DNA from 2 places in the Leucobacter allii genome. Region 1 is predicted to be linked to the other one. Evidence: riboswitches for the same ligand, from Rfam matches in the RefSeq annotation. Region 1 holds a riboswitch; the other holds the start of a gene.

The links. A riboswitch is a leader RNA that binds a small molecule or an ion and turns the genes downstream of it on or off. The one in region 1 is predicted to bind thiamine pyrophosphate.
Region 2: it holds a riboswitch for thiamine pyrophosphate, as region 1 does, so the genes downstream of both, MUN78_RS05480 (ABC transporter substrate-binding protein) here and MUN78_RS04015 (thiamine ABC transporter substrate-binding protein) in region 1, are expected to answer to the same signal.

Annotation. Positions count from the first base shown of each region.
Region 1 is NZ_CP095045.1:877,495-886,082, reverse strand. Features, by position in the region: gene MUN78_RS04020 (ABC transporter permease) at 1-1,513, opposite strand, end outside; gene MUN78_RS04015 (thiamine ABC transporter substrate-binding protein) at 1,518-2,624, opposite strand; TPP riboswitch at 2,618-2,727, opposite strand; gene MUN78_RS04010 (cell division protein PerM) at 2,734-4,536, opposite strand; gene MUN78_RS04005 (ABC transporter ATP-binding protein) at 4,562-5,335, opposite strand; gene MUN78_RS04000 (ABC transporter permease) at 5,332-6,111, opposite strand; gene MUN78_RS03995 (aliphatic sulfonate ABC transporter substrate-binding protein) at 6,118-7,134, opposite strand; gene MUN78_RS03990 (response regulator transcription factor) at 7,190-7,876, opposite strand; gene MUN78_RS03985 (sensor histidine kinase) at 7,873-8,588, opposite strand, start outside.
Region 2 is NZ_CP095045.1:1,174,943-1,183,530, reverse strand. Features, by position in the region: gene MUN78_RS05505 (ABC transporter ATP-binding protein) at 1-850, opposite strand, end outside; gene MUN78_RS05500 (FadR/GntR family transcriptional regulator) at 847-1,530, opposite strand; gene MUN78_RS05495 (2-isopropylmalate synthase) at 1,862-3,637, shown strand; gene MUN78_RS05490 (ABC transporter ATP-binding protein) at 3,747-4,523, opposite strand; gene MUN78_RS05485 (ABC transporter permease) at 4,520-5,314, opposite strand; gene MUN78_RS05480 (ABC transporter substrate-binding protein) at 5,311-6,387, opposite strand; TPP riboswitch at 6,420-6,529, opposite strand; gene MUN78_RS05475 (Ykof family thiamine-binding protein) at 6,873-7,583, shown strand; gene MUN78_RS05470 (glycerophosphodiester phosphodiesterase family protein) at 7,573-8,343, opposite strand; gene MUN78_RS05465 (YflT domain-containing protein) at 8,353-8,588, opposite strand, start outside.

The DNA.
Region 1 (8,588 bases):
GCACGAGGAAGGACGTCGCGCCGAACTCGCCGAGCGATGCGGCGAAGGCGAAGCCGAGCGCGAGGCCGGCGGATCGACCGAGCATCGGCAGGTCGATCGTGGCGAGCACGGTGCCGGGCGCCGCGCCGAGCGTGGCGGCCGCGAAGCGCAGCCGCTCGTCGATGCCGCGCAGCACGGGGAGGAGGATCCGGACGACGAGCGGGAGCGCGACGAGGGCCTGCGCGATGGGGATGAGCGCGGCCGAGGTGCGCAGATCCAGCCCGATGCCCAGGGGACGGTGCATCGTGAGCAGCAGTCCGAAGCCGAGCGTCACGGCCGACACCCCGAGCGGAAGCATCACCAGGCCGTCGAAGAGCTCCTGGCTCCTCCTGAGCACGCGCGAGGCCGGTCGGCGCGAGAGCACGAATGCGATGAGGATCCCCAGCGCCATCGCGAGGATCGCGGCGACCGCGGCGATCCGGACGGAGAGCCCGATCGCCGTCAGCACGGGCGCGTCGAGCGGCAGCCCGACCGGGGGCTCGGCGAGCGCCGCGTAGTTGGCCAGCGAGAAGCCGCCGGAGGCATCGCGCAGCGAGCGCAGTACGAGCGCGAGGATCGGCAGCGCGTGCAGCAGGAGCACGGTGAGGCCGAAGACGAGCAGCGCCGGCAGATCGGCGGCGCCCGGGCGCTTGGCGCGGGGCGCGGCGTCGCGGAGCTCGACGGCCCGCTCCCCCGAGCGTCGGAGCCGGGCCGAGACGAGGAGCGCCGCGCCGACGATCGCGAACTGGGCGAGCGAGAGCACGGCCGCGCCGCGGAGGTCGAGGAACTGCACTGTCAGCCGGTAGATCTCGGTCTCGACGTTCGCGAAGGCCCGCCCCCCGAGGATCAGCACGACGCCGAATGATGTCGCGCAGAACAGGAAGACGAGGGCCGCCGCGGAGGCGAGGGCCGGCGCGAGCGCCGGCAGCGTGACGGTCAGCCAGGCGCGGACGTGGCCGGCTCCGAGGATCCGGGCGGCCCGCTCCCCGCTGTCGTCGATCCGCTCCCAGAACCCGCCGACGGTGCGCGCCACGAGCGGGACGTTGAAGAACGCGAGGGCGGCGACGATGGCGGCGAGGCTCCGATCCCAGCCGAGCCACGCCAGCGGACCCCCCGGCCCCACGAGCGCCGAGAATGCGACGCCGACGACGACGGTCGGCAGCACGAAGGGCACCGTGAGGATCCCGCGCAGCAGCGTCCGGCCGGGGAAGTCCAGGCGGTAGAGCGCGTACGCCGCCGGGAGCCCGAGCAGCACCGAGACGACCGTGGCGAGCCCGGCCTGCGCGAGCGTCTGGGCGATGACCCTCCCGGTGCGCGCGGACCCGAAGACCTCGGGGAGCCCGCTCGCGTCGAGGCGCGGGCCTCCGTCGCCATCGGAGACGAAGCCCGTCGCCACGAGCGCGAGCACCGGCCACAGGAAGAACAGCGCGAGGAACGCGAGGGGCAGCGCTGCGGCGAGCGTCCAGCCCGCGACGCCCCACGCGCTCCGGCGCACCGGACTAGAGCCCGATCCGCTCGCTCAGCGTTCGCAGCCAGCCCTCGCGGCCCGCCTCGATGGCGCTCGGCGAGAGGTCGTGGGTGCGGTCCGCCTCGGGCTCGGGCGCGAACTCGGTCCAGGCCGCGGGGAGCTCCACCGCGTCATCGACCGGCGTCATGTACATCGCGTCGGGGATGGTGCGCTGGAACTCCTCGGACACCAGGTAGTCGACGACGGCGCGGGCGCCCGCCTCGTTCGCGGCGCCGGCGAGGACGCCGGCGTACTCGACCTGCCGCGTGCAGGTGTCGAGCAGCGCTCGGGTGCTGCTCGACTCGCCCTCGGCATCGACGGTGAAGGCGGGCGAGGAGGCGTAGGAGACGACGATCGGCAGCGTGCCGCCCTCCCCGCCCTGCGTGAACCGGCCGTAGTAGGCGTCGCTCCAGCCCTGCTCGATGCGCGCCCCGCCGTCGACGAGCCGCTGCCAGTAGTCGGCGAAGCCCGCCTCGCCGAACGCGGCGACCGTGCCGACGAGGAAGGAGGCCCCGGTGGAGGACGCGGTCGGGTCGAGGAGCACCGTGAGGGCGGCGTACTCGGGATCGGCGAGATCCTCGTAGCTCTCCGGCTCGGGCATCCCGGCCTCGGCGAACCACGACGGATCGATGTTCACGCAGGTCGCACCGTGATCGACGGGCACGAGACCCGTCTCGGCGATCGCCTGTGCACCGGCATCGGCGTCCTCCGCCGCGGCGAAGCGGGCCGCGCTCTCCGGGAGCCCCTCCGGCGCGTACGGCGCGACGACGTCGTGCTCCACGAGGCGCGAGGCGAAGATCGTGTCGACTCCGAAGAAGGCGTCGGCGATCGGCGCGCCCTGGGTGAGCACGAGCTTGTTGGTGAGCTCCCCGCCGTCCCCCGCCGAGACGACCTGGACGTCGTAGCCGGTCGCGGCGCTCGCGGCGGCCGCGAACTCCTCGTTCGGGAACGAGTCGTGGACGACGAGCGTCACGGTCTCGCCGCTCGCCGCGTCATCATCGCCGGCGCAGCCCGCGAGCGATGCTCCGAGGGCGAGGGCGACGAGCGTGGCGGCGATGCGGGATCGACGGGACTTCAGGAGCGTGCGTGCAGGCAACATCGAGGCTTCCTTCCTCCGCTGGCATGAACCAGATCAGGTTGAACGGTCGGAGCTCGCGTGCTCCCTCTCAGCCCCGCGCGTCGGGACTCCCGTGGATTGCCCCGCCAGCTTAGCGCCCGCGCGGCGGGAACCGCCAACCGCGGCGCGCGCGCCGCTCCTCGGGCGCCTCCGTCTCGCCCTCGGGGCGAACGGCGCTGTCCCAGGCGTAGGCGCGGAGGATCTCCGCCGTCTCGGCCTCCTCGGCGTCAGCGGTCCCGTCGGTCTCGGCGTCCGCCGCCTCGGCCGCTTCGACGTCGAACGCCTCGGTGTCGAACGCCTCGGTGTCGATCGACTCCGTGCCGATCGCCGCGGTGTCGATCGACTCCGTGCCGATCGTGCTCGTGTCGATCGTGCTCGTGTCGAACGCTTCCGCGCCGAACTCGCCGGCCGCGATCTCGCCGACCGCCGGCTCCGAGTCGGGATCGGCCGGCTCGGCCTCCGTCGTGGCGACGGCGACCGCGACCGCGTCGCCGCCGCGACCGGATGCCCGGGGATCCGCGGGATCGGGGCGGCCGACCGTCTCCGCGCGCCCCACCAGATCCGAGAGGTCGACCGTCGCCTCGGCGTCCGGACCGCCTCGCGCGCGGGCGCCCGCGAGCCGCTGCAGCGCCTCCGTCCCGGGCAGCGCGGCGGGCAGCGCCTCCCGCACGCGGGAGAGGTCGGCACGCCCGGCCGCCGCGCCGAGCAGCAGCCCGACGCCGAGCTCGGCGGCGGCGAGCCCGCCCGCGAGCCAGGGGGACGCACCGGCGGACTGGAGCCGGTCGGGGCCGAGCGCGCCCGAGGCGAGCGCCGAGATCCCCGCGACCCCGAGCCCCGCGAGCAGGGCGGCGACGACCGGCATCGCGAGCGCGACGGGCCAGCTCGCGCGCCGCAGTTCGTCGCGCCGGGCGAAGAGCAGAGCGACGCCGATGCCGGCGACGACGAGCAGCGCGGGCGCGATCGCGCCCCAGGCCCCCCAGCCGTCGGGCACCGCGCCGAACAGGGGCAGCGCCGGCAGGGGGCCGAGCAGGGTCTCGAAGGGACTCACCGAGCTCCCCGCGCCGATCGCGAAGCCCGCGCCGCTCAGCCACGCGAGCGCCCAGGTCACGGCGACGGGCAGCAGGGCGAGCTGGGCGAGGAACACCAGCACGGAGCCGAGCGGGTCGAGCTGGAGACTCTGCGTGAGCGCGATGACCTCGCCGTAGCCCGCCACGCACGCGACGGCGGTGGCGATCGCGGCGAGCCCGACGGCCGCCGCGAGTCCCGCGGTCGCGATCCGCAGGGTCTCGGCCGCGCGAGCGGGGAGGGCGGCGACGCCCCGCACGCCGACCCACTCGAGACCGCGCTGCAGCGCACGGAGGCTCGCCGCCCACCAGGGATGCGCGTCACGTGCCGCGCGGAGCACGAAGGCGGCGCCCGCCACGAGTGCGTATGCCGCTGCAGGCATGAGCGTCGCCGCCCACGCCGGCGCGCCGAGCAGCGGGGCGGCCAGCAGTGCGACGGCGAACGCGACGGCACCGAAGCCGATCGTACCGCCGAGCACGCCCGCGGCGCCGGTGCCGCCCCGACGCCCGAAGCGCCACCCCGCGCGTCCCGCGAGCGCGGCCGTGAGCAGGGTGATTCCGAGCGGCATGAGGGTGACCGTGAAACTCAGCTCCTCGGCGGCGAAGCCCCAGCCGAGCATCGCCTCGGCGCTGAGCGAGAAGGCGAGCGGCACGCCGTGCGCGAGGAGCCAGATCCCCCCAACCGCCGCGGCGACGGCGCTCGGCTCCGCGGACAGCCGGAACGTCACCGCCCAGAGCAGCACGGCGGGGACGGCGACGACGACGAGGCCGGCGAGCGCGACGGCGACGGCCTCGATCGCGGCGATCGTCGCGGTCACAATGGATCTCATCGACGGAAAGCTTACTCTGCGCGGCTCAGGCGGCGCCGTGGATGAGATCCAGGATCCCGTCCTCGAGCCCCTGGAACTCCGCGGTGCGCTCCGACGCGAGCGTGCGCGGTCGCGGGATCGGCACGTCCACGATCCGCTGCACGCGCCCGGGACGCGGGCTCATCACGACGACCCGATCGCTCGTCACAACGGCCTCGCCGATGTCGTGGGTGACGAGGAGCACGGTGAGCCGATGGCGTTCCCAGACCTCGAGGAGGAGCTCCTGCATGGTGCGTCGTGTGAGCGCGTCGAGGGCTCCGAACGGCTCGTCCATGAGGAGGATGTCTGGGCCATAGCTCAGGGAGCGCGCGAGCGCCACCCGCTGCTGCATGCCCCCGGAGAGCTGCGCAGGGAAGGCCTCCTCGAAACCTGCAAGGCCGACGAGGCTGAGGAACTCCCTGGCCCGCTCGGCCCGCTCGGCACGCGTGAGACCGGCTTCGCCGCGCAGTGCGAACTCGACGTTGCGCTGCACGCTCAGCCACGGCATGAGCGTCGCGTGCTGGAATACGACGCCGCGGTCCCGCCCCGGCCCGGTGATCGCCCGGCCGTCGACCTCGAGCGTTCCGGCGGTGGGCGGTTCGAGTCCGGCGATGAGGGAGAGCAGCGTCGACTTGCCGCACCCGGAGGCGCCGACGATCGAGACGAACTCGTTCTCCGCGACGGCGAGGTCGACGCCCTCGAGCGCCGTGACGGCGCCGAACCGCTTCACGATCCCCGCGACGCGCAGCTTCGGCTCCGCGGAGGTGGTCTCGTCGATCATGCGCGACCCTCCTGATAGGCGAACAGACGGCGCCCCGCACCGCGCATGAGCTGGTCGAGGATCAGGCCGAGCACGCCGAGCACGAGGACGTAGCCGATGATGAGCTCCGTCTCGAAGAAGCGCTGCGCGACCGTGATGCGGAAGCCCATGCCGCTCGACGCCGCGACGAGCTCCGCGACCACGAGCCAGGTCCACGCCCAGCCGAGCGTGATGCGCAGAGCGTCCCAGATGCGCGGCATCGCCGAGGGCACCACGATGCGGGTGAGCAGTGCGAACCAGCCGAGCCCGAGCGTCTCCCCGAGGCTCACGAGCGTGCGCGGGGTGCGCCGCACGGCGTCGGCGACCATGAGGACCTGCTGGAAGAAGGTGCCCATCCAGATGATGAGGAACTTCTGGCTCTCCTCGATCCCGACCCACACGATCGTCAGCGGCACGAACGCCACGACCGGCATGTACCTGATGAAGTCCATGAGCGGCTCGAGGGCCGCCTCGACGCGGGCGTTGACGCCCATGAGCGTCCCGATGGGCACGGCCATCACGGTCGCGAGCGCGAACCCCACGAGGATCCGGAAGGCGCTCACCCCGATGTCGGCCCAGAGCTCGCCGTTCGCCGCCTGCGCGCCGAGCGCACCGAGCACCTCGCCGGGGCCGGGCAGGAACATCGGATCGACGACGCCGAGCGCCGTGACGAGCCACCAGGCGCCGATGAGCACGACGAAGGCTGCGACGGCGGTCGTCAGGTACGCGGCTCTGCCGATGGGGCGCCCGATGCGCATGCGGTGCTACTCCCCCAGGAACTCGGTGCGGATCGCCGTGCTCGCGTCGACATCGCCCGAGATCAGGCCGATCCGCTCGGCGACGGCCGCGAGCGCGGGCAGCGTCTCCTCGGCGTAGGCGCCGGTGAGCTCGTCGCGGTTCTCGGCGAGCGTGTAGTAGTGGACGCCGTCGAAGGCCGTCTCGAGGTCGGCCACGTCGGAACCGACGCCGGCGGCGATGATGCCGCGCGCGGTCTCGGTGTCGGACTCGGTGAACGCCACCGCGTCGTCCCAGGCGGCGAGCACCTCGCTCACCTCGTCGGGGCGCTCGTCGAGCACGTCGTTGCGCACGACGAGGACGTCGGTGATGAGTCCGGGGTACTCGCCGGCCGTGGCGACGGCGCTCACCCCGGCGTCGGCGCCGAGCGCCTCGCTGACATAGGGCTCGTAGGTGACGCCCGCGTCGACCCGCCCCGCGAGCAGCATGGGCGCGACCTTGTCGGCGGAGGCCTCGACGACCTCGATGTCGTCGAAGGAGAGCCCCGCCTCCTCGAGGGCCTCGGCGAGCAGGATCTCGCTCGTCGCGCCGCGCTCGAACGCGACGGACTTGCCCGCGAGATCGGCCACCTCCTCGACGCCCGCGCCGCTGAGGATCGCGTCGGCGGTCGTCGCGGAGTCGAGCATGAGGACGATCGACACGTCGACCCCCTCCTCGATGAACTGGAGTGCCGCCTGCGCGCCGACGTTCGCCATGTCCAGACGCCCGGCGGCGAGCGCCGCATTGACGTCCGCGTCGGCGTTGAAGCTGGACAGCTCGACGTCGACGCCGCGATCCTCGAAGAAGCCCTGCTCGTCCGCGACGTACCACTGCCCGTAGCCGAGCCAGGGCTGCGTGCCCATGCGGAAGGCCTCACCGGCGGACGCCCCTGCGGCGGAGCCGGAATCGGAGTCGGCCGACGGCGCGGCGCATCCGGCGAGGCCGAGGGCGAGCGCGGCGGTCGCGGCCGCTGAGGCGGCGAGGGAACGGAGGAGACGACTGGTCACGGCGATCCTTTCACGGCGGAGCCGACGTGGATCCCGCCGGCGCAACCCTCCTATCCTACGGGAGGCGGGCCGCGCCCCCGACCGGGCGCAGCAGCGCCACGGCGTGCGTGCGGCTCTCGGCCCCCAGCTTCACGAGGATGCTCGAGACGTGCGTCTTCACCGTCGGCACCGAGATGCCGAGGGCGGCTGCGATCCGCGCGTTCGATCCGCCCTCGGCGAGGCCCGCCAGCACCTGCCGCTCGCGTTCGGTAAGCGCCTCGAGCCCCGGAGGGGCGGGCGCGGCGACCGTCGACGCGGGGTCGGGGACGGCGTCGGCGAGCGCCGCGAGCGCGCGCCGGGTCACGCGGGGATCGAGCACCCCCTCCCCCGCGGCGACGCGGCGGACGGCCTCGGCGAGCGGGGCCGCCTCGGTCGTCTTGAGCAGGAAACCCGCGGCGCCCGCGCGGATCGCGGCGAAGACGAGCTCGTCCTCGTCGAAGCTCGTGAGCGCGAGGACGGCCGCGATCCCCTCGTCGACGATCCGGCGGGTCGCCGCGATGCCGTCCGTGCCGGGCATCCGCAAGTCCATGAGCACGACGTCCGGGCGCAGCGCCCGCGCGTTGCCCTCGGCAGCCGCCCCGTCGGCGGCCTCGCCGACCACCTCGATGCCCTGCCGCTCCAGGATCATGCGCAGCCCTTCGCGGATCATGGCGTGATCGTCCGCGATGAGCACGCGAGGGCTCGTCCGCTCCGCGCCGCTCATGACCTCGGCCCCGCCGCGGGCAGCCACGCCGAAACGGACCAGCCGCCGCCGTCGGGTCCCGCCGCGAAGTCGCCGCCGAGGGCCCGGACCCGTTCGTCGAGCAGGCGGAGCCCGAGACCCGAGCCCCGCAGCTCGGGGTGCGGGAGCGGCCGGCCTCCCCGCGTCGCGATCATGACCCCGACGCCGGGGCGCGGCTCCCCGCCGTCCGCGGCTCGCTCGGAGGCCGCGACCCGAACCCGCGCCGTCGCCCCGGCGTCGTGCCGCGCGGCATTGGCGAGCGCCTCCCGCACGATCTGCCCGAGCGCGCCGTCGGCCTCCGTCTCGAGAGCGACGGCGCCGTCGTCGGCGAATTCGACCTCGAGGCCTGAGCGCCGCGCCTCGGCGACGAGCTCGGGGAGACGGTCCCGCCCGGGAGCCGGACAGGGGCGGGGCGGCTCCGCGGCATCGGCGCGGAGCACGCCGATGAGGTCGCGCAGCGCCGCATGCGCCGCCAGGCTGGAGTCGCGCACCGCGCGGAGCGCCGCCCGGTCGTCCGCGGGCCCCGGCTGGGCCGGATCGCCGGAGCTGAGCGTCGCCTCGGCGCGGATCGCGACGGCCGCCACGTGCCCGGCCACGACGTCGTGGAGCTCGCGGGCGACGCGATCGCGCTCCGCGCTCACGGCCGCCGAGCGGTCGAGCGCCGCGAGCCGCGCGAGATCCGCCGCCCGTTCGC
Region 2 (8,588 bases), 300 kb from region 1:
CGTTCGAGGAGCCCGAGCCCGTCGCGGGGCCCGAGCCGCGCGCGGTCGGGGAGCCGGGGGCCGTGCGCCGCGCGCGGGCCGACCACCGCCCCTCCGCGTGCACGACCTCGATGGGGTGCTCGAAGGCGCGCGAGATCGTCCCGGTCGTCACCACGGCCCCGACCGGCCCCGCCGCGACGACGCTGCCGCGGGCGATCACGACCGCGTGCGTGGTCGTCTCGGGCAGCTCCTCGAGGTGATGGGTCACGAGGATCGTGGTGAGATCCGGCTCCGCTCGGGCGAGCGCGTCGAGCGTCTCGAGGAACTGCTCGCGCGCGGCCACGTCGAGGCCCGTGGTGGGTTCATCGAGCAGCAGCAGCCGCGGCTCCGCGGCGAGCGCGCGGGCGATGAGCGCGCGGCCGCGCTCCCCCTGCGACATCGTCGGCCAGGCCGCTTCGCGGCGCGCCTCGAGCCCCACGTCGGCGAGCAGCGCGTCGGCGCGGGCGAGCTGCTCGGGGCCGGGCGACCAGCGCAGGGGGAGCTCGATCGTCCCGGTGAGGCCCGTGAGCACGACCTCGCGCGCCGTGATCGCTGAGCGCACGGGATGCCGCGGGTTGACGTGCCCGATCCCGCGGCGCAGCTCCTGCAGCTCGACGCGGCCCAGCCGGTGCCCGAGCACGTCGACGGTGCCCGAGGTGGGATGGGTCTGCGCGCCGCAGAAGCCGAGGATCGTGCTCTTGCCCGCGCCGTTCGGCCCGAGCAGCGCCCACCGCTCCCCGGCGCGCACCGTCAGGTCCACGCCGTGGAGGATCTCCTGGCCGTTGCGCCGGAAGACGACGTCGCGCAGCGCGAGGACCGGCGCGGCGCTCACGCGAGGGCCTCCGCGAGCGCGGCGAGATGGGCACGGCTGAGCGCGGAGGCGGCGTCCGCCTCCCGCGCGGCGACGGCGTCGGCGAGCCGTTCGTGCGCCGCGTGGTCGGCGTCCCCGCCGAACTCCGTGCGGATCCGCAGCATCTCGATCATGGCCTGCCGCATGCGCGGCGTGAAGCCGTCGAAGAGCTCGAGCAGGATCGGGTTGTGCGCGGCGACGACGATACCGCGGTGGAAGGCCGTATCCGCATCGACGTGCGCCGCGATCCCGTCCCGCGCGGCCGCCCGCTCCGTCAGGGCGCGACGGATCGCGCGGAGGTCCGCGGGCGTGCGACGGGCGGCCGCGAGAGCGGCCGCCTCCGCCTCGATGGCGGCCCGGGCCTCGAGCACGGAGCGGATGTCGGCGCGCAGCAGCACGGCGTCCCAGTCCTCCCGCGCGTCGAGCGCTCGGACGAACACGCCCGCGCCCTGGCGCGAGGCGAGCACGCCGCGGCCGGCGAGCTGCCGGATCGCCTCGCGCACGGTGGAGCGGCCGACGCCGAGCTGCGGAGCGAGCGTCGTCTCCCCCGGCAGCCGGGCGCCGAGTGGCCACTCGCCCGCCCGGATGCGCTCGAGCAGCAGCTGCGCCGCCTGATCGGCCAGCGGTTCCCTGCGGACGCCGGCGCGTGCGTTCTCCGGCATGCGTCCCCCTCTTCCCGGCGGGGCCCGGCGCCCCGCAAGTGCCGTCAGCGTATCACAACACCTCAACTTGTCTGAGGAGTTGTGCTACAGTGGCTGCCATGCTCTTCCGGATGCTCCACCTTCTGCGCCACGACGGGGCCTGACGCGGCCGGCACCCCGTCGTGGAGCGACGCGCTGCCGGCCGCACCCCGACGATCCGGAAGGAACCCCCGTGTCCCCTCGAGTCCCCGTGCACTCCGAGCACCCCGCCGCCCCGGTCGCCCCCGCGACCCCGGTCGCGACGGCCACCCCCGCCGCCCCGGCCACCTGGAACCGTCAGCGCCCGTCGGGCATGCCGTCCCACCGCTACCGCGACGCCTTCTCCCGCGTCCGGGTCCCGCTCGCCGAACCCGGCGCCGAGGCGCGCCGCTGGCCCGATGCGCGCCTCACCCGAGCCCCCCTCTGGGTGCCCGTCGATCTGCGCGACGGCAATCAAGCCCTCGCCGAGCCGATGGATCCGACACGCAAACGGCGCTTCTTCGAGCTCATGGTCGGCATGGGGTACACGGAGATCGAGGTCGGATACCCCTCCGCGTCGCAGACCGACTACGACTTCGTGCGGCTCATCGCCGAGGGCGGCGTCGCCCCCGAGCACGTCACCATCGTCGTGTTCACCCCCGCCAGGCGCGACCTCATCGAGCGCACGGTCGCCTCGATCGCGGGCATCGAGAACGAGGTCGTCATCCACATGTACACCGCGACGGCGCCCGTGTGGCGCGAGACGGTGCTGCAGCGCGACCGGGAGGAGCTGCGGGAGCTGATCCTCGCCGGCGGTCGGGATCTGCTCGAGCTCGCCGGGTATCTGCCGAACGTCCGCTTCCAGTTCTCCCCCGAGGTGTTCAACCTCACGGAGCCCGACTACGCGCTCGAGATCTGCGACGCGATGACCGAGCTCTGGGACGCCCGGCCGGAGCGCCCCGTGATCCTCAATCTGCCCGCCACGGTCGAGATCGCGACCCCCAACGTCTACGCCGACCAGATCGAGTACATGCACCGCCGCCTCGCGCGGCGCGACGGCGTGATCCTCTCCGTGCACCCTCATAACGATCGCGGCACGGGCGTGGCCTGCGCCGAGCTCGCCGTGCTGGCGGGGGCGCAGCGCGTCGAGGGGTGCATCTTCGGCAACGGCGAGCGCACCGGCAACGTCGATCTCGCGACCCTCGCGCTCAACCTGCATGCGCAGGGCGTGGACCCGATGATCGATTTCTCCGACATCGACGGGATCCGGAGCGTGGTCGAGGACTGCAACCGTCTGGAACTGCACCCCAGGCATCCGTACGTCGGCGACCTCGTGCACACCGCCTTCAGCGGCACCCACCAGGACGCCATCCGCAAAGGCCTGGCCGAGCACCGGGAGCGGGCCGCCGCGGACGGCGTCCCCGAGGGCGAGGCCGCGTGGCGGGTGCCGTATCTGCCGATCGATCCCGCCGACCTCGGGCGCGACTACGCGGCGGTGATCCGCGTGAACTCGCAGTCGGGCAAGGGCGGCATCGCCCATCTGCTCGAGACCGGCTACGGCATCGAGCTGCCGCGCCGCTTCCAGATCGAGCTCGCCGGCCGCGTGCAGCGCTACGCCGACGCCTCGGGCGGCGAGATGACGTCCGCGGAGCTGTGGTCCGTGCTCGAGCGCGAGTACCTCTGGGATCCGGGCGCCCGCTCGCCGATCGCGAGCGCGAGCGTCGACGCGAGCGGGGCGCGCAGCGAGGTCACGCTCCGGATCGCCGGCGCGGAGCATCGCAGCGTCCACGCGGGGACGGGTCCGATCGAGGCGCTCACGGCGGCGCTCGCCTCGCACGGCGCCGCGATCGAGGTGATCGGGCTCCACCAGACGAGCGTCGGCGCCGGGGCCGGCGCCGCGGCGCTCAGCCTCCTGGAGTTCCGCGGCGCCGACGGACGGACGCGCTGGTCGGCCGGGCACGACGGATCCGTGCTGGCGGCGAGTACGGCAGCCGTGGTCCGCGCCGCTGGCACGGCAGTGGTCCGCGCCGCGGGCGCAGGTGCGGGCGTCGACACGGGCGCGGGGGTCGACACGGGCGCGGGGGTTCGCGTCGGCGCGGGCGCCGACTGAGCCGGGCCGTCGGCGGCGCGGGGCGACCGCGCCGCCTCCCGCGACCCGCGTGTCTCGCGGCGTCGCCCGGCGCCCGCGGCGTCGCTCGGCGCCGGGAGCCGCCCGTGGTTCAGGCGGGGCCCTGAGCCACCGGCGTCCCCGGCATCGCCGCGGCGCGCAGCAGCGCGTGCACCCGCTCCTCGAGGCCGGGCACCCGGGGATCGGCGCGGAAGCCGTCGCCGCGGGGGATGTCCCGCGTCACGCCGACCTCCCCCGCGATCCGCCCGCCGCCGAGCACGAGCACCCGGTCGGCCATCCGCACCGCCTCGCGGATGTCGTGGGTGATGAAGAGCGCGCTCCACCCCTGCGAATCCCAGATCCCGAGCAGCCAGCGCTGCAGCTCGTCGCGCGTGATCGCATCGAGCGCGCCGAACGGCTCGTCGAGCAGCAGCACCGGGCGCTGCTGCACGACCGTGCGCAGGAACGACACCCGCTGCCGCATGCCGCCCGACAGCTGCCGCGGGAAGCGATCCTCGGTCCCGGCGAGCCCGAAGGCGTCGAAGAGCGCCCCGGCCCGGCGGCGCGCCTCCGCACGCGGGAGACCCGCCACCTCGAGACCGATCGCCGCGTTGTCGAGGATGCGGCGCCACGGCAGGAGCACGTCGCGCTGCGGCATGTAGGCGAACGGCCGACCGGCTTCGGCGGTGGCCGCCCCGCCGTAGCGGATCTCCCCGGCGTCGGGCCGCTGCGCCCCGGTGAGCAGGCTCAGCAGCGTCGACTTGCCGCAGCCGCTCGGGCCAACGACGGCGACGATCTCCCCAGGGGCCACGTCGAACGAGACGTCCGCGAGCACGGTGCGCGCGCCGAAGCGCTTCGCGATCCCGCGCAGCTGCAGGCCGTCGCTCACCGCTCGCGCCCCTGCTCGATGCGCAGCCACGGCGCGCCGTACCGCTCGCAGAGGACGACGAGCGCGTAGAGGGCCAGCGTGAGGAGCGTGCTCACGGCGACCGCCGCGAGCACGAGGTCGGTGCGGAACACGTGCTTCGCGGACTGCATGTAGACGCCGAGCCCCGCGACGGCGCCGGCGTACTCCGCGAAGATCGCACCGACCACCGCGTAGGTGATCGAGATGCGCAGCGCGGAGAAGAAGGACGGCACCGAGGCCGGCAGGCGGATCATGCGGAAGACGCGGGCCCGAGACGCGCCCATCGAGCGCAGCAGATGCTCCGCCTCGGGATCGGCGGATTCGAAGCCGCGCAGGAAGCCGACGACCATGGGGAAGAAGGTCACGAACGCGACGAGGAGCACCTTCGGCAGCAGCCCGAAACCGAACCACAGCACCACGAGCGGCGCGAGCGCGATGAGCGGCAGGGTCTGGCTCACCACGAGGAGCGGCAGGAGTGCGCTGCGCAGCGCCGTCGACGCGTCGAGGAGCGCGGCGGTCGTGAAGGCGACGGTGACCGAGAGCGCGAAACCGGCGATCGTGGCGGTGAGCGTCGGCAGGGTGTGTCCGAGAAGCGCGGCCCGCTCGGCCACCCCCGAGGCCACGACGCGGCTCGGCGCCGGCAGCACGTCGGCCGGCACGAGTCCCGCCGCGGCGACCGTTTGCCAGATGCCGAGCAGCACGAGGAACGCGAGGATCGGGGCGAGCACGGCGCCGACGCCCCGCCCTCCGCCCGCAACGGACCGGAGGCTCACCCGAGCAGCTCGTCGGTGTAGTACGCACCCCAGTCGGGCTCCTCGGCCAGCGGCTTCCCCTCCGCGTCGACGAGGAAGCCGCCGTCGAAGAGGAACGCGCCGAAGGCCGCCCAGGCCTCGGGGTCCGCGGCGCCGATGGCGCGATCCTCCGATACGAGGTATCCGTCCTGCGCGAGCATCTCCGCGCTCCGGTGCACGAGCTCCTGGGCGGTGCCCAGGGTGTCAGGGTTCGCCGCGATGAGGAGCTCGGCGGCCTCGTCGGGATGCGCGGCGGCGTAGGCGTAGCCGCGGGCGGTCGCCTGCACGAACGCTGCGGCTTCCTCGGGATGGCCCTCCACGTAGGCCTCGCTCGAGACGATGCCCGTGGACTGCTGCTCGGGCACCCCGAAGTCCTGGTAGCGGAACTGCCGATAGGGGGCGCCCTCGAGCTCGGCCTGCAGTCCCTCCCAGGTCGCGACCGAGAGCGTGAAGTCGATGCGCCCCTGCGCCAGCGCCTCGTAGGCCCCGGTATCGAGCACGACCTCGGTGAACTCCCCGGCGCCTCCGTCACCCGCGATCGTCGCCGTGGCGAGCGCCGTGTACAGCGGCGAGCCGAACCCGCCGAACGTCGCCCCGTCGAGCTCGGCGGGGCGGGAGAACTCGTCGCGGTCCCCCGCCACGACGAGGCGTCCGGTGTCGTGCTGCGTCACCCGGTAGACCGAGATCAGGTCGAGCCCCGCCGTGCGCGCGATCTGCACGCTCGACTGGCCGCCGATCCCGAAATCGGCCTCGCCCGCGGATACGAGCTGCGTCGCGGCGGTCGAGCCGTAGGGCAGGATCTCGACGTCGAGGCCGGCGTCGGCGTAGTACCCGAGCGCATCGGCGACGTAGACGCCGATGTGGTTCGTGTTCGGCGCCCAGTCGAGCGCGAAGGTGACGGTGGACCCCCCGGCGGGGTCGGCGGCGGGATCGGCTCCCGCCGGATCGGTCGGCGCGCAGCCGGCGAGGCCGAGCGCGGCCGCGAGCGCGGCGGCGGTGAGCGCGGTGGTGGTGACGCGGCCGGCGGTGCGGCGCGCGGTGTTCGGTCGACGCATGGAAGCGTGCCCCTGTTCTCTCGGTGGGCACGGGTGCGAAAAGAGTGTCTCCCTGCGCTGGCATGATCCAGATCAGGTTCGACGGTCGAAGGTTGATGACCTTCCTCTCAGCCCGGCCTACCGGACTCCCGTGTGCCCCCAGGCTAGCAGCCTCGCGCGGGGGCCGCCGCCCGGCTCCGCTTCCCTCGTTCCGCCACGGACTCCCCGCCCTCATCGCCCTCCTCGGCCTCCACGCCCTCGCCGCCTTCATCGAGCTCGCCGAGAATGACGCGAATGGGCCTCATTCGCGCATGAAACCCCGGAATGCGTGATTTCCGAACGCCGACGGGCGCTCCGCACGGGGCCTGGCGCACGGGCGGGGCCTGGCGCACGGGCAGGGCCGGGCGCACGGGCGGGGCCTGGCGCACGGGCAGGGCCGGGCGCCGACGGGCGCTCCGCACGGCCCCGGGCGCACGCGCGCGCGGGCGATCCCCTAGGGTGGTGGCGTGACCTCATCGATGACCCCGCAGCAGTACGGCGTCGGCGCCCGCTTCACGCTGTCCGTGTACGACTCCGACTACGTGCGGATCATCCTGGACGCGCTCGCCGCCGCGGACGCGGCGGGCCTCGTCGTCGAGACGAACGACATCTCGACCTTCGTGAGCGGGGCGGAGCAGCGCGTGCTCGAGTACCTGGCCGCCGTCATCGGAGCCGCGGCGGCGAGCGGGGCGCACCTCTCCGCCGCGATCCTGCTCTCCCGCGGCTGCCCGGGCGAGCTCCAGTGCGCGCTTCCCCCCGGGGTGCCCGCGCTCGGCGCCGCCCCCGTCTCCCTCGCCGGCACGGGCGTGCGCGCGCGGGCTCACTGGTCCCTCTACCCCCTCCTCGACGCCGGACCGGCCGAACCGGCAGTTCCGGCCGAACGGACCGAACCGGCCGCACCGGAAACGACCGCCCCCGCGGCATCCGCGGACGGGTCACCGGAGCAGGCCCCCGACAGGCACCTGGAGCACATGGCCCCCATCTACGCGGCGATCGAGGCGGCGAAGCGCGACGGGATCTACGCAGGATCCGACCATTACGCGACCCGTCTCGACGGCGATCTCGCGGCCGTCCTCGAGACCGTCGCGAACGCCTGGATCGGCGTCGGCGCGTCCGTGCAGCACGTCGTCACCCATCTCACCGTCTCGGTGAACAGCCCGACGCCGGTCAGCGACTGAGCGCGAGGTCGGCGCGGTCGGTAATGATCCCGTCGACGCCGCGGGCGACGAGCGCCCGCATCCGCGCGGGATCGTTCACCGTCCACACGTGCACCTCGACGCCGTGCCGGTGCGCGGCATCGACGACGCGCGGCGTGAGCACGGGCACGATCCCCTGCCGCTCCGGGATCTGCAGCGCGTCGATCCCCGCGAGGGCCCGGGCGACGCGCGCGCGGGAGCCGGAGGCGACCGCGAGCAGCACGCGTACGATGCCGCCGCGACCCGGGGCGGTCGCCGGTCGCACGGAGCCGGGGACGGCGGCCGCGGCGGCGAGCGCGGCGCGCCTCAGCGCCTCGGAGAAGCTCGTCACGAGGACGCGATGCGCTTGCCCGGCCGCGATCCGCCCGACGCCCGCGGCCGCTTCCGCGGCCTTCACGTCGACGTTGAATCGCGCGTCCGGGAACTCGGCGAGCGCCTCGTCGAGGGTGAGGAGGCCGCCGCGCCCCGCCAGCAGCGCACCGAGCTCCGCGTGCGTGAGATCGGCGACACGGCGGGGGTCGCCGGCGACGCGCCCGAGCTCCGCGTCGTGCACGAGCACGATCTCCCCGTCCCGCGTGGCCCGGCAGTCCGTCTCGAGGTAGCGCGCCCCCGCGGCCAGCGCGGCGCGGAAGGCGGCCCGGGTGTTCTCGGCGACGCCCCGCGCGGCATCCGCCGGTCGCACGAGCCCGCGGTGCGCGAGGACGCGCGGACGGACCGGGTCGGCGAGATACGGATGGGCCACGGCGGCCCGCTAGACGGACGCGGTGAGGATCTGCCTCGCCTGGTGCACGAGTTCCGGCTCCGTCACGAGGTCGTAGCGCGTCGCGACCATCTGCATGACCGAGGAGAAGTCGCGGCGGTTGCGGTTGAGCGCGTAGGAGAGCACGCCGAAGAGCATGCCGAAGCCCGCGCCGATCACCACGGCGGCGGCGAAGACGCCGAGGATCGCCGCGTTGTCCGGCTGGAAGATGAAGAGCAGCAGCCCCA